DNA from 4 places in the Bradyrhizobium sp. Pha-3 genome. Region 1 is predicted to be linked to each of the others. Evidence: predicted binding sites of a transcription regulator. Region 1 holds the regulator's gene; each other region holds the start of a gene.
What was found. The regulator PhoB, encoded in region 1, activates phosphate uptake and scavenging genes when phosphate is short. The targets are predictions, from matches to a motif close to TGTCATNNANCTGTCAT.
Positions count from the first base shown of each region.

Region 2: ACE10X_RS28760 (YbhN family protein) is a predicted target of PhoB. The motif match lies at 2,669-2,685, and genes of this name have one in related genera.
Region 3: phnF (phosphonate metabolism transcriptional regulator PhnF) is a predicted target of PhoB. The motif match lies at 1,890-1,906, and genes of this name have one in related genera.
Region 4: ppk2 (polyphosphate kinase 2) is a predicted target of PhoB. The motif match lies at 2,214-2,230, and genes of this name have one in related genera.

Region 1 is NZ_CP170151.1:1,014,746-1,020,145, forward strand. It holds gene pstA (phosphate ABC transporter permease PstA) at 1-811, shown strand, start outside; gene pstB (phosphate ABC transporter ATP-binding protein PstB) at 808-1,626, shown strand; gene phoU (phosphate signaling complex protein PhoU) at 1,732-2,448, shown strand; gene phoB (phosphate regulon transcriptional regulator PhoB) at 2,594-3,304, shown strand; gene ACE10X_RS04825 (GcrA family cell cycle regulator) at 3,543-4,055, opposite strand; gene ACE10X_RS04830 (aspartate aminotransferase family protein) at 4,544-5,400, shown strand, end outside.
Region 2 is NZ_CP170151.1:6,030,468-6,035,867, forward strand. It holds gene ACE10X_RS28750 (EAL domain-containing protein) at 1-682, opposite strand, end outside; gene ACE10X_RS28755 (MFS transporter) at 830-2,221, opposite strand; gene ACE10X_RS28760 (YbhN family protein) at 2,839-3,915, shown strand; gene ACE10X_RS28765 (hypothetical protein) at 4,019-5,400, shown strand, end outside.
Region 3 is NZ_CP170151.1:2,714,245-2,719,644, reverse strand. It holds gene ACE10X_RS12705 (carbon-phosphorus lyase complex subunit PhnI) at 1-740, opposite strand, end outside; gene phnH (phosphonate C-P lyase system protein PhnH) at 744-1,352, opposite strand; gene phnG (phosphonate C-P lyase system protein PhnG) at 1,357-1,818, opposite strand; gene phnF (phosphonate metabolism transcriptional regulator PhnF) at 1,935-2,660, shown strand; gene phnE (phosphonate ABC transporter, permease protein PhnE) at 2,827-3,675, opposite strand; gene phnE (phosphonate ABC transporter, permease protein PhnE) at 3,672-4,556, opposite strand; gene phnD (phosphonate ABC transporter substrate-binding protein) at 4,640-5,400, opposite strand, start outside.
Region 4 is NZ_CP170151.1:3,059,231-3,064,630, forward strand. It holds gene ACE10X_RS14280 (transporter substrate-binding domain-containing protein) at 46-924, opposite strand; gene ppk2 (polyphosphate kinase 2) at 1,200-2,147, opposite strand; gene ACE10X_RS14290 (fumarylacetoacetate hydrolase family protein) at 2,296-3,468, shown strand; gene ACE10X_RS14295 (hypothetical protein) at 3,584-3,913, shown strand; gene ACE10X_RS14300 (Lrp/AsnC family transcriptional regulator) at 4,243-4,704, opposite strand; gene ACE10X_RS14305 (transketolase) at 4,836-5,400, shown strand, end outside.

The sequences.
Region 1 (5,400 bases):
CATTATCATCCGCGCACTCTGTGTCGGCGCGGCGCTGTTCGGCGTCACCTGGCTGGCGCTGATCCTGATCACGCTGCTCTATAACGGCATCGCCGGCCTCAGCGTGCAGCTGTTCACGCAAAACACGCCGCCGCCCGGCTCGACCGAAGGCGGCCTGCTCAACGCCATCGTCGGCTCGCTCATCATGACGGTGATCGGCGTCGGCATCGGCGCGCCGCTCGGCCTGTTCGCCGGCACCTACCTCGCCGAATACGGCAAGCACGACAAGCTGACCTCGGTGATCCGCTTCATCAACGACATCCTGCTCAGCGCGCCCTCGATCATCATCGGCCTGTTCATCTATGGTGCGGTGGTGGTGCCGATGCGCGGCTTCTCGGCGATCGCAGGCAGTCTCGCGCTCGCGGTGATCGTGATCCCGGTCGTGCTGCGCACCACCGAGGACATGCTGCTCTTGGTGCCCAATCCGCTGCGCGAGGCCGCCTCCGCGCTTGGCCTGCCGCGTTCGCTGGTGATCAAGCGGATCGCCTATCGTGCGGCGCGATCGGGTCTGATCACCGGCGTGCTGCTGGCGACCGCCCGTGTCGCCGGTGAGACCGCGCCGCTGCTGTTCACCGCGCTGTCGAACCAGTTCTTCAGCCTGGATCTGACCAAGACGATGGCCAACCTGCCGGTGACCATCAACAACTTCGTGCAGAGCCCCTACGCCTACTGGAAAGAGCTGGCGTGGAGCGGTGCGCTGCTCATCACATTCACCGTGCTCGCGTTGAATATCGGCGCGCGTATCCTTGGTGCCGAAAGGGCCGCAAAATGACCGAGCTTTCCGTCTCCACGACTGCCGCGGGCCACGTTCCCCAGGTTCCGCTGCCGGAAGCGCCGCCGAAAGTCACGGTGCGCAACCTCAACTTCTACTACGGCGAGCACCACGCGCTGAAGAACATCAACCTGACGCTCGGCACCAACCGCGTCACGGCGTTCATCGGCCCGTCCGGCTGCGGCAAGTCGACCCTGCTGCGCATCTTTAACCGGATGTACGACCTCTATCCGGGCCAGCGCGCGGTCGGCCAGCTGATGCTGGACCAGACCAACATTCTCGACCCCAAGCTCGACCTCAACTTGCTGCGCGCGCGGGTCGGCATGGTGTTCCAGAAGCCGACGCCGTTCCCGATGACGATCTACGAGAACATCGCCTTCGGCATCCGCCTCTACGAGAAGATCTCGAAGTCCGAGATGGACGACCGGGTCGAGAAGGCGCTGCGCGGCGGCGCGCTGTGGAACGAGGTCAAGGACAAGCTGAACGCCTCCGGCCTGTCGCTCTCCGGCGGCCAGCAGCAGCGCCTGTGCATCGCACGCACCGTGGCGGTGCGCCCCGAGGTGATCCTGTTCGACGAGCCGTGCTCGGCGCTCGACCCGATCTCGACCGCCAAGGTCGAGGAGCTGATCCAGGAGCTCTCCGAGGACTACACGATCGCGATCGTCACCCACAACATGCAGCAGGCGGCGCGCGTCTCCGACAAGACCGCCTTCATGTATCTCGGCGAGCTGATCGAGTTCGATGACACCAACAAGATATTCACCTCACCGAGCGATCGGCGCACCCAGGACTACATCACCGGCCGGTTCGGTTGACCGGGCATGATCCGAAAAGGTGGAAACCGGTTTTCCAATCAGGTCATGCTAAAATTCAGGAAACGAAACCATAATCCCCGGGATCATGGTTGAGGGAGACAAGCGATGGCTTCTGAACATACCGCCAAGGCATTCGACAGCGACCTGCAGGAGTTGACCCGCCTGGTCGCCGAGATGGGCGGCCTGGTCGAACGGATGATTACCGAGTCGGTCGACGCGCTGATCCGTCGCGACGTCGCGCTCGGCAAGCGCGTGGTCGCCGCCGACATCGAGATCGACAATCTGCAGCGCAACATCGAAGAGCGCGCGGTGCTGACGATCGCGCGCCGCCAGCCGATGGCGATCGACCTGCGTGAGATCGTCAGCGCGATGCGCGTCGCCACCGACCTCGAGCGGATCGGCGACCTCGCCAAGAACATGGGCAAGCGCGTCGCGGCGCTGGAGAGCGATTTCCAGCCGCTGAAGCTGATCCGCGGCCTCGAGCACATGACCGACCTCGTGCTGTCGCAGGTCAAGTCGGTGCTCGACGCCTATGCCGCGCACGACCTGCCGGCGGCGATGAACGTCTGGAAGGGCGACGAGGAGGTCGATGCGATCTGCACCTCGCTGTTCCGCGAACTGCTCACCTACATGATGGAAGATCCGCGCAACATCTCGTTCTGCATCCATCTGATGTTCTGCGCCAAGAACATCGAGCGGATCGGCGATCACGCCACCAATATCGCAGAGACCGTGTTCTACATGATCGAGGGCCAGCAGATCACCGACAAGCGCCCGAAGGGGGACATGACCACTTTTGCCACCGCGGTGCCGGGCAACTGAGGCATGATCGGCAAGCGCGGAACCGGCAAGAGTGAAACTGGACGATCCTCGCGACAAATCGTTTCCGCGGGAACTATGTTCAAGGAAGTAAGCGTTTCGGTTTGCGTCTGGGCAACGGATCACCACAGAGAAAGAACTTAAACCGATGAGCGCACGCATTCTGGTAGTCGAAGACGAGGAAGCGCTGACGACGCTGTTGCGCTACAACCTCGATGCGGAAGGCTACGATGTCGAGACGGTGGGGCGCGGCGACGATGCCGACACGAGGCTGAAGGAGCGCGTTCCCGACCTCGTGGTGCTCGACTGGATGCTGCCGGGCCTGTCCGGCATCGAGCTGTGCCGCCGCCTGCGGGCGCGGCCCGAGACCAAGCAGCTTCCGATCATCATGCTGACCGCGCGCGGCGAGGAAAGCGAGCGCGTGCGCGGGCTTGCCACCGGCGCCGACGATTACATCGTCAAGCCGTTCTCGGTGCCGGAGCTGCTGGCGCGGGTGAAGGGCCTCTTGCGCCGCGCGAGCCCCGAGCGGCTTGCGACCGTGCTGACTTATGGCGACATCGAACTCGACCGCGAGAAGCGCCGCGTGGCGCGCTCGGGCCGCCCGATCGATCTCGGGCCGACCGAGTATCGCCTGCTTGAATTCTTCCTCGAGCATCCCGGCCGCGTGTTCAGCCGCGAGCAGCTGCTCGACAGTGTCTGGGGCCGCGACATCTACATCGATGAACGCACCGTCGACGTGCATATCGGCCGCCTGCGCAAGCTGCTCAATCCCGGCCGCGAGCAGGATCCGATCCGCACCGTGCGCGGCGCCGGCTACGCGCTCGACGACCGCTTCGCCAAGGCCGAGCCGCAGCCGTAACGGGCGTGTGGCCATCGCAAGCCGTAACATGGCGTCGTCCCGGCGAGAGCCGGGACCCATAACCACGAATGGGTGTTGTTAGAAAGCCGTCTGGCCGCTTGCCGATTGCGCCGGCCGCGGCGTATGGGTCCCGGCCTGCGCCGGGACGACGGCGGTGATGTAACGGGCTACGCGCCACAAAAAAATCCCCGCTTTCGCGGGGATTTGTTTTTGAGTTCGTCCGTAGTTTCCCGAGTGCTCACTTGATCTGCGGCTTCGCCGAAGGCCGGCGGCGATCGGCGGCGGGCTGGTAGGCGACGCGCGAGTGATGCGCGCAATAGGGCAGGCCGGCGAGCGCCTTGCCGCCGCAGAAGAAGAACTCCGGGCTCGAGGGATCGCCGACCGGCCAGTGACAGGTGGCCTCGTTGAGCTCGAGCAGCGACAGCCGCTGGCTCATCGGCACCACATTGTCGTAGGAGATCGGATCGGGCTCCATCTCGACCTCGAAGGCGTGCGCCAGCGCGGTGTTGCCGCGCGAGACCGGGCGCGCCACCCGCATCATGTGCTGGGCGGGGCGGGCCTTGCGCTGCCGCGGCGCGGCCGTGGAGGGTGCCTTGGCGCGGCCAGAGAGGCCGAGCCGATGCACTTTGCCGATCACGGCGTTTCGCGTCACATTGCCAAGTTCCGCCGCGATCTGGCTGGCCGACAGGCCGGACTCCCAGAGCTTCTTCAGCTGCTCGACGCGATCGTCGGACCAGGTCAATACAGTCATCGCATTCTTCCCTTCGCGTAGCGCCGGCCAATCATTGGAGCGGCGCTGCGAGCCAATCTGGACAAATATCCCTGCGGCCAGAATCCCTTAGCCCTCGCCGGGCGCGGTCTTGCGCCCGAACGTTTACGCGCGATACGAAGGCTACTTAGAGGGTCCAGTACTGCCGCACGAGATGTCGTACCCGACAGGCCAAACGCTACAATATGGCGTGACTCTGGCGCAAGAGTCCGCGGCCGTGCGTCCACATGTTCCCACACAGTTAAGCATTGCGATGAGGCTTTTCCACCGCACCGGAATGCTCCGGATTGCGCTCGTTTCGCATTGCAGGAAGGCCACTTCGTGGCGATTGACACTTACTGACCGCAGCATAGAATGCCCGCCACGTGCCGCCCGCAAAGGCGGCCGTTTTGTTTTCCGAAGCTGGCCGTTGCTGCGCTGGCGTCAAGGCGCAGCGGCAATTGTCGGCTTAAAAACCGTCAGTGAACGCCATGACCAACGCTGCCACGTCGCATCTGCTCCCCGTCTTCGCCAGGGTCGATCTCGGCTTCGAGCGCGGTGAGGGCGCCTGGCTGATCGCAACCAACGGCGACCGCTATCTCGATTTCACCTCGGGCGTCGCGGTCAACGCACTCGGGCATGCGCATCCGCATCTGGTCAAGGCGCTGCAGGAACAGGCGACCAAGCTCTGGCACATGTCGAACCTGTTCAAGAGCCCGGACGGCGAGGTGCTTGCCGCGCGGCTGTGCGAGCAGAGCTTTGCCGACTTCGTGTTCTTCTGCAATTCCGGCGCGGAAGCGATGGAGGGCGTGATCAAACTGGTCCGCCACTATCACTTCTCCAAGGGCCATGGCGAGCGCTACCGCATCATCACCTTCGAGGGCGCCTTCCACGGCCGCACGCTGGGCACGCTGGCGGCGACCGGCTCGGCGAAATATCTCGAGGGCTTCGGCCCGCCGATGGACGGCTTCGACCAGGTGCCGCATGGCGACATCGAGGCGGTGAAGAAGGTGATCGGCCCGCACACCGCCGGCATCCTGATCGAGCCGGTGCAGGGCGAGGGCGGCGTGCGCTCGGCGCCGCAGGCGTTCTTCAAGGCACTGCGCGCGCTCTGCGACGAGCATGGCCTGTTGCTGGCATTCGACGAGGTGCAGACCGGCATGGGCCGCACCGGCGAGTTGTTCGCCTACAAGCGCACCGGCGTCACGCCGGACGTGATGTCGCTGGCCAAGGCGCTCGGCGGCGGTTTCCCGATCGGCGCGGTGCTGGCGACCGCGAAAGCGGCCGAAGGCATGGCGCCCGGCTCGCACGGCTCGACCTTTGGCGGCAATCCGCTCGCGGTCGCCGC
Region 2 (5,400 bases), 4.4 Mb from region 1:
GGATCGCGAACGCCGCAACGGCGGTCATGAATGAGAGCACGCGCGGCGAGACCGTAAGCCCGCCGGAAACGATGGTCGGATCCGGGACGAGCGTCACCGCGCCCATCGCGGTGAAATGATGCGAGACGATCGCGACGGTCAGAAGACCGGTCGCGGCGGCGGTGGTGCCGAAACGTTCGCCACGCGTGGCAACGACGAGCGCGAGCGCGCCAAACAGGCTTCCGAACGCGATCGACGCGGCGACGATGCCGGGCGACCAGACGATACGCGCGGGCAGCTCCAGCCCGAGCATGCCGGTGTAATGCATCGCCGCGACACCGGCGCCGACGATCGCGCCGCCGGCCGCGACCGTCCGCCAGCGTTCGTCGAGCGTGGCGATGGCCAATCCGACGGCCAGGATCGCAACCGCGAGCACCAGCGACAGCAGCGTGATGGGAATGTTGTACCCGGCCTCGATGCCGGGATCGTACGCCAGCATGGCGACGAAATGGGTGGCCCAGATACCGCAACCGCCGACCGCCGCATCGAGGCCGATCCAGATCTCGCGGGCACGCCCCTGTGTGGCGCGGGCGCGGTGAAACAGGCTGATCGCGACAGCGCTGGCGAGCAGGCAGATCACCCCACCAAGGACGACCAGCCGCCAGTCATGTTCCAAAGTGAGACAGGTCAGAACGCGATACATATAGGCCTCCTTTATGGACCTATAAGAACAGACGCATTCGTGTACGAACGGTGACCGCACTGCAGCAGGGTTCCACGCATGGTGAAGAAGCCTTGAATGCAGACGATCGGGTCAGCGCAAAGCGGAGATGCCTCGCGGCAGTTCGTCTCAACGCCGAGCCTGTGACCATGCACCGATCCAGATCAGCGCAGCGGCCGCCAGCAACACGCCGGCGGAGATGACGAGGGCCGCATGCAGGCCGGCGATGAAGGCCGCGGACCGGCTGACCATCGAGCCGAACAGCGCGACACCGAGCACGCTGCCGGTCTGCCGGGTCGCGTTCAACACCCCGGCCGCGATGCCGGCATGCTGCGGCTCGGCACTGCCGAGCAGCGCCGATGTCAGGGGCGGCACCAGCAGGCCGAGGCCGCCGCTCATGGCCAGTAATTGCAGGCAGATCGCGAGGTAGCTCGTGCCGGGGCTGATGAACAGCAGCGCCAGGCATCCGGCGGCGGAGAGCGCGGCACCGAGCGCGATTGTCGCCGGCGCGCCGATCCGCTCCGCGACATGCGGCGCGATCAGGTTGGCGGGCAGCACGGCGCCGAGCATCGGCACGAACGCGAGGCCAGTGGCGAACGCCGACAGCCCGTTGACCTGCTGGAAGTAGAGGCTGAGCACGAAGATCAGGCCGTAGAACGCGACATTGACCAGGAGGCCGACCAGCGAGGTCAGGGCAAACATCCGGTGGCGGAACAGCGAGAGCGGCAGCATCGGCTGCGGCGCGCGCGCCTCACGCCAGACGAACAGCACGGAGAAGACGGCGGCGAGGACGAAGCCTGCGATCACGAACGGGTTGCCCCAGCCGAGCGCGCCGCCTTCGATCAGCGCGCCGGCCAGCGTGCCGAGCGCGGCGATCGCCGCGACCTGACCCGGCAGATCGAGCCGGTGTTGCTGATGACGCGTGGTTTCGTTGGCGAAGCGCCAGGCGAGCCACAAGCCGGCGAGGCCGATCGGCAGGTTGACCAAAAAGATCGCGCGCCAGCCGACCAGCGCGATCAGTCCGCCGCCGACGAACGGGCCGGCGGTCAGCGCAAGGCTCGCGCCCGCGGCCCAGACCCCGACCGCGCGTCCCCGCGCCTTCTCGTCTTCATAGGCATGGCGGAGCAGCGCCAGCGAGTTCGGCACCAGGATGGCCGCGGCCAGCCCCTGCACGCAGCGGGCGGCGATCAGCGTCGCCGCATCAGGCGCGACCGCGCAGGCAACCGATGCCGCGGTGAAGATCGCAAACCCGGCCATGAAGATGCGCTTGGCGCCGATCCGGTCGCCGAGCGCGCCCGCGGTCAGGATGAAGGCCGCAAAGGCAATCGTGTAGGCGCTGACCACCCATTGCAGTTCGGCAACGCCGCCGCCGAGCGAGGCGCCGATCGCATTGAGCGCCGTGTTGACGATGGTGACGTCGAGCTGCACGACGCCATAGCCGAGACTCATCGCGGCGAGTGTGAACGTCGCCGCGAGCCCGCTCGTTTGCTGATGCGACGCTGCGCGCCGGTCCGGCGGCATTTGCCGGACGTTCAGGGATGTCTGTTGCATGGCCTTGTCCTTGCTCTCGGCAACCAATGCGAGACATAGGCCTTCGTTTCGCCGCAACACTTCGTCACCGATCGAAGTGTGGAATCGCATGGCTGGCCGGCCTGCCCGACGGCGGCCCGCTTGCGCGGCGTTTTGCCTCAATAGACCTACGGAGCGCCCTCGCGCGCCTGACCCGGCCCAAGCGCAGGGCGGATCACGCGCATGCGCGCGTCGACATCACACTTTGGTAAACGCCACAGCCGGCTCAGGCGTCCCCATGCTTATGCATATCGTCTATTCGCCTCGCGCCAACTAACCCGCATCGACGCCAGGACGGCGGCAAAATCGGCAAAAAAGCCGACGAAATCGCTTGGAACGGCGGAACATGCAGCGGCCCCGTCGCTGTCCTGCGACTCACATTCCGCAGAGCGAGAACATATGTAGCCAATATGACAATGACGCTGGACGAGGGCCGAAGCTTGGCTTGTCAAGGGCTGCACAACGCATCGGTTTTGCCTTATGGGTCATCGCGTACGGTGCGTTTGCCCGTCACCCGTCGCCGTCCGTGACCGGGTCCCACTGAAATTGCCGCCCCGCCGGGAGGATGAATGCTTCGGCTGCTGACCACGCTTGGGCGTGGTTTCAAGGAAAAGATCGGCTGGAAACGGCTCGGGATCGCCGCGAGTGTGTTGATCATCGCGTTCGCGATCACGTCGCTTGTTCACACCCTGAAGGGCGTCGATACCGGCATCATTCTCACCGCGCTCACCAACATCGCGCCGCATCGGATCGCGCTGGCGGCGCTCTGCGTGGTCGGGGCGTTCTGCACGCTGACCTTCTACGACTTCTTCGCGCTGCGCACGATCGGCAAGATCCATGTCCCCTACCGCATCGCAGCGCTGTCGAGCTTCACGAGCTACACGATCGGCCACAATATCGGCGCCACGGTGTTCACCGGCGGCGCGATCCGCTTCCGGATCTATTCCGATTACGGCCTCTCCGCGATCGACGTCGCCAAGATCTGCTTTCTGTCGGGCCTGACCTTCTGGCTCGGCAATTTGTTCGTGCTCGGCTTCGGCATGGCCTGGCACCCGGCGGCGGCGTCGGCGATGGACTTGCTGCCGCCGGCGATGAACCGGCTGATCGCGCTCGGCTGCCTTGCCGGCATCGGCGCCTATTTCGTCTGGCTCCTGACCGGCGAGAAGCGCCGCGAGCTCGGCCAGAACGGCTGGAAGGTGGTGCTGCCCTCGGCCAAGCTGACGCTGCTGCAGATCCTGATCGGCGTGGTCGATCTCGGCTTCTGCGCGCTTGCAATGTACCTGCTGATGCCGACCGAGCCGCATATCGACTTCGTCTCGCTGGCGGTCGTGTTCATCCTGGCGACGCTGCTCGGCTTCGCCAGCCACGCCCCCGGCTCGATCGGCGTGTTCGACGCCGCGATGCTGGTGGCGCTGCCGGAGTTCAGCAAGGAACAATTGCTGGCGACGCTGGTCGTGTTCCGCATCCTCTACTTCCTGATCCCGTTCGGGATTTCGATCTCGATCATGGGCATGCGCGAGCTCTGGCTCAACGTGGTGCAGCCCTGGCAAGAGCGGAAACGACTAAGCCAAGCCTGCACGGCTTCGGCGACCGTGCGGCAACCGATCGAAAGCCGGCAGCAGCGGGTCAGGCAGCTGAAACGGTAACAGGCAACGTTATCGGCCCTCGTGCGGGCCCCTCGACCCCGGATTTTCGATCCTCGCAGCCGCTTCTCTTATTTTCGCCGTACCGCTCGCGTCAAACCGCGCCATGATTGGCTTTTTGGTTCGATTTTCGTTTCGGGTGACGGTCTGCAGCGCGCTGCTCGGCAGCGCGCTGGCAGCGGTATTCGCATCAGCCGCGGACGCGCAGGACAATCAGCTGCAGATCTCCTGGGAGGTCCGCAACCGCTTCCGCCTGTTCCGCGAGGAACGCGACTTCCGCCTGCATGTCGAAAGCGGGCTTGGCCGCAGCGTGCTGGCCTCGGAACAGGCGCTGGAACTGCAAAGCGACGGCCGCGGCTGGGCGCGCAACACCGTCAACCGGCTCTGCATCGACCTGCAGGGCCGCGTCAGCGAGCCCTGCACGCGCGACAACGTCAAGGAAAGCTATCTGACGCCGATCGATCATCCGATCGTCGTGCGGCTCACCGGACCGGTTCCGGTCGGCGCGACCTGCGCCTGGTCGTTCGACGACGGCGACGGGCCGCAATCCTCGACATTCGATTGCGCCGAGCCGGTCAATCTGCGCGTCCGCTACGGCCGCACCACGGTCGCGACCGTCGACGTCGCGAGCGGCTCGGACGCCAACCAGCGCGTGACGACGCCGATCGAGGTGCGCGACTTGCTGATCGCGGGCCTCGGCGACAGCATCGCATCCGGCGAGGGCAATCCCGACCGCGCGATTGCGCTCTCCGACGAGGGGTTCTGCTTCCGCTCCTATCTCGGCGGGGCGCAATATTACCGGCCGAGCCGCGCCGGCTACAAAGGCGGACGCGCCTGCGAAGCACCGGACACCCTGACCAACTGGCAGCGCCAGAGCGCGCTGTGGCTCAACTCGGCCTGTCACCGGTCGCTGTACAGCTACCAGACCCGCACGGCGCTCGCGCTCGCCGTGCAATATCCGCACATCGCGGTGACCTATCTGCCGCTGGCCTGCACCGGGGCCACCATCGCCGACGGCCTGCTCGGCTCGCAGCAGGCGCGGGAATGTCTGCCGACGAAGACAGCCAACACCTGCTCGGGCACCGTCAACGGTCAGATCGCGGAGCTGCGCACGGCACTCGCCGCCGCCAAGCGCCGTCAGCCCGACCGCACCCTCGACCTCGTGCTGCTGTCGATCGGCGCCAACGACATCTACTTCTCCGGCCTCGTCGCCAACGTGATCGTCGACACGCCGACCGAGCGCACGCTGTTCAGCCGCGGCGGCTCGATGGCCAGCGTCGAAGATGCCCGTTCGGCACTGGCGCGCGACCTGCCGGCCGATTTTGCCAAGCTGCGCGATGCGCTGAAGCCGCTGGTCGGCGGCGATCTCTCGCACGTGATCTACACGGCCTACGCCAATCCGGCGCTGGCCAATGGCGGCGCGCCCTGCCCCGGCGGCCGTGCCGGCTTCGAGATCCATCCCTCGTTCAACGCCGATCCCAAACGCCT
Region 3 (5,400 bases), 1.7 Mb from region 1:
AGCGGCACGGCAAAGCCCGCGTCCTCGGCGAAGAACTCGACCTCGACCTCGCCGAAGCGGATCTCGCCGGCGAAGGGGTGATTGCGGCCGTAGCCGCGCTGCGTCGAGTAGCCGAGCGCGAGCAGGAAGCCCTCATCGCCGCGCGCCAGGTTCTGCAGCCGCAGATCGCGATCGGCCGGAAAGCTCAACGGCTCGCGCGTGAGGTCGCCGACCGGCGTGTCGCTATCTGCCTGCGGCGAGGATTCGATCAGACCGTCACGGCCGAGAATGTCGGTCACCCGCGGCGTGGCGGCCTGCGAGGCCTCCGCGGTCGCCGGCTGCTCCGGCACAAAGCCTTCCGCGAGCTGCGGATCGAGCAGGCGATGGGTGTAGTCGAAGGTCGGTCCCAGGATCTGGCCGCCCGGAACGTCCTTGAAGGTCGAGGAGATCCGCCGCCGCACCTGCATCTCGCCGGTGTTGACCGGTTCGGTGGCGCCGAAGCGCGGCAACGTGGCGCGAAAGGCGCGGACCAGGAAGATCGCCTCGATCATATCGCCGCGCGCCTGCTTGATCGCGAGCGCCGCGAGCTCGCGGTCGTAGAGCGACCCTTCGGTCATCACGCGATCGACACCAAGCGCGAGCTGCTCGGAGATCTGTGCCAGCGTCATCTCGGGCACGTCGCGGTCGCCGCGCCGCTCATGCGCGAGCAGACGATGGGCGTTCTCGATGGCGCGCTCGCCTCCCTTGACGGCTACATACATCGCTCACACTCCGCTTGCGATCAGCCGCGTGGTGCGCGGGATCGCCACAATGGCATCGTCATGGACCAGCACGACATCGATGCCGCGCGGGAACAGGGCTTCGTTGATCGAAAGCCGCTGGAACAGGTCGCGCGGCTTGATCATCGCCTGCAGCACGGCGCTGCCGTCGATGCCGGGCCCTTTCAGCTCGAAGGCCGGACCCTGCGACAGGCTGTCGACCTGCAGGATCAGCGTGGTCGACCGGTCAGGATATTCGCTGCTGCCGAACGCAAAATGCTCCAGCGCCGGCAGGCTCGCGGCATCGCCGATCAAAGCGAAGCTCGCGATCGAGGAATCGGCCACCACCGGCGCGCTGGCGTGAAACTTCAGCCAGCGGGCGACGTCCGGCGTCGCCGACATCGCGGCGTCGAGCCAGATCGGCGTGTCGTGATCGAACAGGGTCAGCGCGATCGCGGCCGAGCCGCGCATCATGCCGGCGGGCGTTCCGACGCTCGCGGCGACGTGCTGCACGCTGCCCGGGCGCGCCATCGCATCCATCACGGAACGGAAAGTCGACTGCGCCGACAGCACCTTGTCGGCAAAGCCCGCGGGCATTTCGGCAATCGTCGTCATTGCATCATCCCTCACCGCGCACCATCGTGTAGAAATCGACCCGCGTCGCCGCGGTTTCGGCCGCCTTGCGGCCGCGTTCGGCGTTCATGGCGACGCGCAGCGGCGCGATCACCTTGGCCTCCACTTCGCCGGACAGCTCCGCCGACTGCACCATGGCGTCGCACAGCGCGATCATCTGCGCCTTGCGCGCGTCCCGGCCGAGCGTGTAGCCGAAGCCGACCTCGCCGGTCGCAAGCCGCACCGCCGCGCGCGACACCGTCGCCTCGCCGAGATTGAACGGCGCACCGTCGCCGCCGATCCGTCCGCGCAGCATCACAAGGCCGTTTTCCGGCTCGCGCAGGTTCTCATGCGCGGGCACCTCGATCGCGGCCAGCCTGCCGGCAATGTCCGCAGCGGCGGCGTGCGCCAGCACCGTCATCGCGGCCTTGCGCTGGGCCTGTTTGCTGTTTGGTCCGGTCGAACTCATGGGCAAACCTTTGGGCAACCTTGCTTGCATCAAGTTGTCTATGATACTAGACAACTTGATAGCGGAGCGCCATGACTGTTTCGTGACAAACCAAAGATTTCTGGTATCACCGCGCCATGAGCATGCAGGAAAGTTCCGGCGTCGCCTTGTGGCGGCAGGTCGCCGACGGCATCGAGCGCGGCATCGCTGACGGCCGCTTTGCCGCCGGCGAAAAGCTGCCCGGCGAGATGGAGATCGCCGAGACGTATCGGGTCAACCGCCACACCGTGCGGCGGGCGCTCGCCGCATTGGCCGAGCGCGGCCTGGTACGCGCGGAGCGCGGCAGCGGCACCTATGTCGAAGCCCAACGCCTCGCCTATCCCTTGCGCTCACGCACGCGATTTTCCGAGATCGTCGGCGCCGGCGGCCACGAGCCGCGCGGCCAGTTGATCGAAGCGGGCGACGACGTTGCCAATCGCGAGATCGCACGCGAACTGGGCCTGAAGATCGGTGCGCCACTGATCCGGATCGAAGCGGTGCGGCTCGCCGACCGGACGCCGATCTGCGTCTCCACCACCTGGCTGTCTGCCGAGCGGTTTCCCGATGCCGGCAGCGTATTCGCCAACGTTCGCTCGATGACCAAGCTGCTCGGACATTACGGCGTCAAGGACTACCACCGCGCCTCGACCCGGATCACCGCGGCGATTGTCGATGCGACCGACGCCGCGCGGCTCGACCTGCCGCTGGGACGGCCGGTGCTGGTGGTCGACGCCACCGACGTCGACATGCTGGACCAGCCGCTGGTGACCAAGCGCTCGCGCTTCGCCGCCGAGCGCGTCGAGTTTCTGGTCGAGAATGGTTGACGTGCTTCTGCTCCCTCGCCCCGCTCTTGCGGGGAGAGGGTTGGGGTGAGGGGCTGTCTCCGCGACTTCGAAAGCTTTGAGTGTGCGGAGAGTCCCCCTCACCCGGAATTTGCGCTGCGCGAAAATTCCGGCCTCTCCCCGCACGCGGGGAGAGGCGAAGAAGAAGCTACACCACCGCCCTTTGCCCGATGATCGCAAAGCGCAGCTTGCTGGAGATGAAATCGATCGCGGCAACCGCGATCAGGATCATCAGGATCAGGAACGATACCTTCTGCCATTCCAGCACGCGGATCTGCTCGGCGAGCTGCAAGCCGATGCCGCCGGCGCCGACGATGCCGATGATGGTCGCCGAACGCGTGTTCGACTCGATGAAGTAGAGCACCTGCCCGGCGATCACGGGCAGCACCTGCGGCAGCAGGCCGAAGCGGATCTCGTGCAGCGCGTTGCCGCCGGAGGCGCGGATGCCCTCGACCTGTTTGCGATCCGCCGCCTCGATCGCCTCCGAGAACAGCTTTCCGAATGCGCCGAAGTCGGACACCATGATCGCGAGCACGCCGGCGAACGGGCCGAGACCGACGACGTTGATCCAGACCAGCGCCCAGATCAGCGTATCGACGCCGCGGATCGAATCCAGGAAGCGGCGCACCGGAAAGCGGATCAGATTCGAGGGGATGATGTTGCGCGCCGCCAGCAGGCTGACCGGCAGCGCCAGCAGCGCGGCAAGCGTGGTGCCGAGCACCGCGATCGACAGCGTCTCGCCGAGCGCCTGCATGTAGAGCGGAAACGACGAGCCCGGATTCGGCGGGAGCATCAGCATGGTGATCCAGCCGAGCTGGCCGAGGCCCGCGATCAGCCTGGACGGCGAGAAATCGAGATCGACCAGTCCGAACACGAAGATCGCGAGCGCCGCCGCGATCATGGCTGGCATCGCCAGCCGTGCCGATGCGGGACGTTCGAAGACGCCGGGGTACTTCGCGCGCAGTTCCGTGGTGTCCGGCCTCGGCATCTGGCTCATCGACGGGTCTCCTTGCCGAACAGCCGGCCGCGCAACCAGCCGGTCGAGATGTCGATGATGAAGACGGTGACGATGATGGTGATGAGGATGGCGCTGACGTCGGAATAGTAGAACTTGCGGATCGCGACCACGAGCTCCTGGCCGATGCCGCCGGCGCCGACGAAGCCCATCACCGACGCCTCGCGGACGTTGATCTCGAAGCGCAGCAGCGCATAGCTGGCATAGCCGGCCGAGACCTGCGGCAGCACGGCAAAGCGCATGCAGGACAGCCAGCTCGCGCCGGTGGAGCGGATGCCCTCGACCGGCTTCATGTCGGCATTCTCGACGATCTCGGCAAACAACTTGCCGAGCGCCCCGGTGGTGTGGATCGCGATCGCCAGTACGCCGGCCATCGGCCCGAGGCCGAACGCGATCACGAAGATCAGCGCGAACACGATGCCGGGAACGGTGCGCGCGAATTCCAGCAGGCGGCGGATCGTGAAACGTACCCACGGGCCTGGCGACGTATTCTGGGCCGCGAAGAAATTGAGCGCGAAGGCGAGCACGGCACCCGTCAGCGTGCCGACATAGCTGATCAGGATCGTCTCGCCGAGCATCTTCAGCCATTTATGCCAACCCCAGAACCATTCGGCGGGATCGGTCCAGACCCGCGCGCCGGAATCCAGCGTCAGGATGCGATCGAAATAGCTGACGAAATTGCCGAAATAGGTGAACAGCGTGCGCAGGTTCACTTCCGCGCCGAACGCCGCGATCACCAGCACCGCACAGAAGGCCGCCGTTGCCAGCGCGGCCTTCAACCGCTGGCGTGCGACGGACTTGCGGTAGGCGTCCTCCAGCGTCGCCAGTTGCTGCGCTGGAAGAATGGATACGGCGGTCGCCATCGACGCGTGCCAGTCCGGTTCGGAGTTGAGTGGAGAGAAAGGGCCGGGCTATACGCCCGGCCCTCGTGACGTCAGGCGTGCGATCAGCTCGCCTTCTTGCGCAAACCGTCGACGAACTTGATCAGCTCGATGGTGCCGTCCCAATCCTTGGTGGTGGCGGGATGGAAGCCCTTCTTCTGACCGTCGGACAGACGGTCGAAGGCGGCCTTGTCCTTGGTCGGGGCGTCGAAGAAGGCCTTTGCGATCGCGGCCTTCAGATCCTCCGGAAGATCGGCGTTGTACGCATAGGGGCCGTTGATGATCAGCGCCGACTTGTGGATGATGCGGAAATCATCCTTCTTCATCGCCGAGCCGTCGGCATTCTTCAGCATGCCCTTGGTCAGCATCTGGGCGAGCGTGGAATCGTCCTCGTTGGTCCACTGGTTGGCGGCCACATCAACGGTCCCCTGCGACAGCGCCAGGACGGCGTTCTCGTGGCTGCCGGTGAACACGACCTTGCCGAAATAGCCCTCGGCGTTCGCGATGCCCATCTTGTTCAGTTCGAAGCGCGGCACGTTGTTGCCGGATGTCGAGTTCGGATCGACCAGGCCTAGATTCTTGCCTTTCAGGTCCTCGACGGACTTGTACGGGCTCGACGCCTTGACGAAGAACACCGAGTAATAGCCGGTCGAACCGTCGGCGTTCATATCGTTGGCGAACGCGTCGGTCTTGACGCCGGTCAAGCGCGCGCGAGAGAACGAGGCCGAGCCGTAGCTGGCGATCTGGATGTTGCCGGCGCGCTGGCCTTCGATGACGGCCGCGTAGTCGTTGGCAATGCGCAGCGTGACCTTCACGCCGAGTTCCT
Region 4 (5,400 bases), 2.0 Mb from region 1:
CCGGAAGCGGGAGAGGGAGCCGACCGCCGATGCGGTGGCCAAGCCTCAAATACTCAACTCCACCGGCACATCCTCCGGCTTGACGCCGGCGAGGCCGAGGCCCTTGACGAACCATTCGCGCATCTGGCCGATGCCGCGGTTGTAGTCGATCCATACCGAGAGGAAATCGCGCCAGCGCTTGTCGGCTTCGCGCCGTACCGCCGTGCCGCTCGCGATCGTCACCGACGGCGAGGCCAGGATCTTGTAGGTGCCGAGGTTCGGGTTCTTGGCGATCGCGGTCAGCCCGAGCACCAGCGCGTTGACCACGCAATCGACGCGGCCCGACGACATTTCCAGCATCACCTCGTCGCGCGACTTCAGTGACTTGATAGTGGCGTTCGGCGCAAAGCGGCGCGCCACCGCTTCGTTGGCCGAGCCGACGTCGACCGCGATCTTCACCTCGGGCTTGTTGATGTCGGCCCAGGTCTTGGCTTCCAGCCCCTTCTTCAGCATCGCGCCGAACGGATGCGGGAACACCAGATTGGTGAAATCCACCACCAGCGCGCGCTGCGGGGTCGGGTTGAGCGCGAAGCCGAGATCGATCTTGTTGGCCTGCAGATCGAGAATTGAATTGCCGTAGGTCGACTCGACATATTCCAGCTTGACGTCGAGCAGTTTGGCCAGATCGTTGGCCATCTCGATCGAGAATCCGGACCAGGTGCCCGAGGCGAGGTCCTTGTTGAAATAGGGCAGCTCGCCCGGCAGCACCGCGATCCGCAGCACCTTGCTGGCCCGGATGCGATCCAGCGTATTGTCGGCTTGCGTCTGCGCCGCGGCCGGGGTTGCCATCGCGGCCGCGAGCGCCGCGCCGCTGCCGATCCCGAGCGCATAGCGCAGCGCGTCGCGGCGATCTTCGGAGATTTTGATGTCGTCGGATTGAGTCAAACGGGCCTCCCTGCACCAGATCGGGGGAAGCCTAGCGTCGGTATCCGGTGCCAGCAAGTGGGCGCGCCTGCACCATTGGTAGGCGCCGTTGCCCAAGCGCTGGTCCTTCTTACCTCGCCCCGCTTGCGGGGAGAGGTCGGACTCGAGCGGAGCTCGAATCCGGGTGAGGGGGACTCTCCGCTTGCGAACTGGGAGCGCTTGTGCGGAAGCAGCCGCTCACCCCAGCCCTCTCCCCGTAAGAACGGGGCGAGGGAGCGCAGTGTCGCCCAGTCCGATCAATACCGTCCCGGCACGTACATCTCCGGCGGGATCGGGCCGCGGTGATAGTCGGGGTTGCGCATCCGCGGCGGCAGCACCACCGGTTGGTGCTGAACCGCCTGATACGGTACCTGACTCAGGAAATGCGAGATGCAGTTGAGCCGGGCGCGCTTCTTGTCGACGGCATCGACGATCCACCACGGCGAGTCCTGCAGATGCGTGCGTTCCAGCATCGTCTCCTTGGCCTTGGTGTAGAGCTCCCAGCGGGTCCGCGCCTCGACGTCCATCGGGCTCAGCTTCCACTGCTTCAGCGGATCCTGGATCCGCATCGAAAAGCGGAACGCCTGTTCCTCGTCGGTGATCGAGAACCAGTATTTCAACAGGACGGTGCCGGAGCGGATCAGCATGCGCTCGAATTCCGGCACCGAGTTGAAGAATTCCTCGTACTGCTCGTCGCTGCAGAACCCCATCACCTTCTCGACGCCGGCGCGGTTGTACCAGCTGCGGTCGAACAGCACGATCTCGCCGCCGGCCGGCAGATGCGAGACATAGCGCTGGAAGTACCATTGCGTGCGCTCGCGCTCGTTCGGCGCCGGCAGCGCCGCGATCCGGCACACCCGCGGATTGAGCCGCTGGGTGATGCGCTTGATCACGCCGCCCTTGCCGGCGGAATCGCGGCCTTCGAACAGCACGACGACCTTCTTCTTCTCGTGCTGCACCCAGTCCTGCAGCTTCACCAGCTCGCCCTGCAGCCGCAGCAATTCGCGGAAGTAGAACTTGCGGTCGATCGACGGCTTGCCGGCGGCGCCGTCATGGTCGAGCTCGTCGAGCCTCATGTCGTCGAGCTCGAGCTCGAGTTCCTCGTCGAGGCTGTCGGCCATCTCCTGATGGATGCGGGCGCGCAAGGCTTCGTCCCGCAAGGCTTCATCCCGGGAGGCTTCGTCGGTGAGGGCGGAGGTCGTCATGAAGGTCCGTCTTTCAGTGTGTTAGATGGATCGGACGGCAGCATTGACGGGCGATGTTACCCCTCTATGACAATGCCATGACCGCTGTTTCACGCCGCCGGGCGGACTGTGCTAACAAGCCGACAAAACCAAAAAGGGAGATGTGCCGATGATTTCGCTCACGCCAAAAGACGTCCTGCCGGAGGACGGCACCGCCGGCACGCTGGTCGGGCGGGTCTGGCTGCCGCTGGCCGGGGGGCCCGCTGTCGTCGCGGTTCGGGCAGACGGTGTGTTCGACGTCACGGCGCGGTTCCCGACGGTGAGCGCGCTCTGCGAGGAAAGCGATCCCGCGGCCGCGCTGCGCGCCACGCGCGGCGAGCGGATCGGCGATTTCGAGGCGATCCTCGCCAACACCCCGCCCGACGGCCGCGACAAGGCCAGGCCGCATCTGCTGGCGCCGGTCGATCTCCAGGTGCTGAAGGCCGCCGGCGTCACCTTCGCGATCTCGATGCTGGAGCGCGTGATCGAGGAGCGGGCGCGCGGCAATCCGTCCTCGGCGGACGCGATCCGCAAGGAGGTGGTGCGCCTGGTCGGCGACGATCTCTCCAAGCTGAAGCCCGGCTCCGAGCAGGCGATGAAACTGAAGCAGGTGCTGATCGATCAGAATGCCTGGAGCCAGTATCTCGAGGTCGGCATCGGTCCCGACGCCGAAGTGTTCACCAAGGCGCCGACGCTGTCCTCGGTCGGATCAGGCATGGATGCCGGGCTGCATCCGAAGTCGACCTGGAACAATCCGGAGCCGGAGGTCGTGCTTGTTGTCTCCGCCGCCGGCAAGATCGTCGGCGCCGCGCTCGGCAACGACGTCAATCTGCGCGACTTCGAGGGGCGCTCGGCGCTCTTGCTGTCGAAGGCCAAGGACAACAACGCTTCCTGCGCGATCGGCCCGCTGCTCCGGCTGTTCGACCAGACCTTCTCGCTCGACGATGTCAGGAAGATGGATGTCGGCCTGACCGTGACGGGCGCAGACGGCTTCGTGCTCGAGGGTCATTCCTCGATCTCCAAGATCAGTCGCGACCCGACCGATCTGGTCGCCCAGACCATCGGCCCCGTGCATCAATACCCTGATGGATTTGCGCTGTTCCTTGGCACGATGTTCGCGCCGGTCAAGGATCGCGATGCCAGGGGCGAGGGTTTTACCCACAAGCGCGACGATATCGTCACCATCGCCGCGCCGCAGCTCGGCAAGCTGGTCAACCGGATGCGGGGCAGCGACGAGTGCGAGCCCTGGACCTTCGGCGTCGGTGCTCTGATGAAGAACCTCGCACAGCGCAAGGTGCTGTGAGGATCGGGACGGGACGGCGAGTCCGCTACCTCGGCCGTTTCGTCGGCCATGTGCGGCCTGTCGCGTGGCGGCAGGTCGGCGCTGCGCTCGCAATCCGGTGAGGTTCAGCCGCCTCTTGCAGCGCGTTGAACGCGATGATGGTGACTGTGCCGAAGCGGCGGCATTGTCGAACATGTTCAGAAACCTGCGCGGCAGATCGACCATGTGGCGCAACTTGAGCGCGCTAAAACACGCGGAATTTGCCGCTTTTTCCGAGCTTTATGTGAACCAGTTCATCCTCGTTCGCGCCGGTCCGCTCCAGCATATTGGCTCGACGCGAACAGAAGGAGTCGCGGACATGAGCGAGCAGCCATCAAACGGAATGCCCGATTGGCTCACCACCGATATGCTGGTCATTGCCGTCTCACTGGCCATCATCGTGATTGGGATATGGATCGCGCCGTAGCCTGATTGTCGCGGCGAGGCCGTCCAGCCGGGCAGGGCGCCAACGCCAATCACTGAGTTGCCCGACGGCGCAAACCCCTTTTGCAAAAAAGAACGAGATGCAAAGCTCGGGCAGATCGTGTCGCGAGAATGCGAAGTTATGCCCACTGACAGCGCAAACACTCAGTGTCGTCCCTGCGAAAGCAGGGACCCATAACCCCAAATGCAAATTGTTAAGCGATGCTGCAACGACGAGTCCCTCTCACAACAACTGCTGCGGCGTATGGGTCCCGGCCTTCGCCGGGACGACACTGTGGTGTTGGCACCATTCGAGTTGACAAACCAACGCCCTCACACCGGCAACGCCGTCGAATACTTCACCTGGCTCAGCGCAAAGCTCGACTCGATCGAGGCGATGCCGTCGAGCCGGGTCAGCTTGTTTTTCAGGAACGCTTCATAGGAGGAGAGGTCGGCGGCGACGACGCGCAGCAAATAGTCGCGATTGCCGGTCATCAGGTAGCATTCGAGCACCTCGTCCCATTTCGAGATCGCCCGCGCGAAGCGGTTGAGGTCTTCCTCCTTCTGCCGCGCCAGCTTGATCGAGATGAAGACGGAGACGTGCAACCCGATCGACTTCTGGTCGACGGTTGCGATGTAGCGCGAGATCACGCCGCGCTCCTCGAGCAGCTTGACCCGGCGGTGGCAAGGCGACACCGACAGCCCGACCTTGTCGGCCAGTTCCTGCATGGTCATGCGGCTGTCGGCCTGGAGCAGACTCAGGATCTTGCGGTCGATGGCATCGAGGGCAGGCATTGGGATGAACTCGTCAGTTGAAGCCGGATCGTGGGAATTTATCCCAATTTTTCCTGTGCTGTCGCGTGGAATTGAGATTTTCGCCGCCGCTTGCGGCAGTAACATTCCGGCATATCGCCCGGAGCATTGCCATGGGAATCGCGCCTGAACGCCTCGACATGCTGTCCGCCCTGGCCCGCAAGGTGCTGTGGCTGTCGTCGTGGACCATCCATCACGCCAACCATGTGCGGCCCTCCACCGACGGGTTGAAGGTCGGCGGCCACCAGGCCTCGTCGGCCTCGCTCGCCAACATCATGTCGGCACTTTATTTCTCGGTGTTGCGCCCGCAGGACCGCGTCGCGGTGAAGCCGCATGCGAGCCCGGTGTTTCACGCCATCCAGTATCTGTTCGGCCACCAGACCCGCGACAAGCTGGAGAATTTTCGCGGCTACAAGGGCGCGCAGTCCTACCCCTCGCGCACCAAGGACAGCGACGACGTCGACTTCTCGACCGGCTCGGTCGGCCTCGGCGTGGCGCAGACCTTGTTCGCCTCGCTGGTGCAGGACTACGTCAAGGCGCATGGCTGGCTGAACGACCGGCCGGAGGGGCGCATGATCGCGCTGGTCGGCGACGCCGAGATGGACGAGGGCAACATCTTCGAGGCGCTGCTCGAAGGCTGGAAGCACGGCCTGCGCAACACCTGGTGGGTGGTCGACT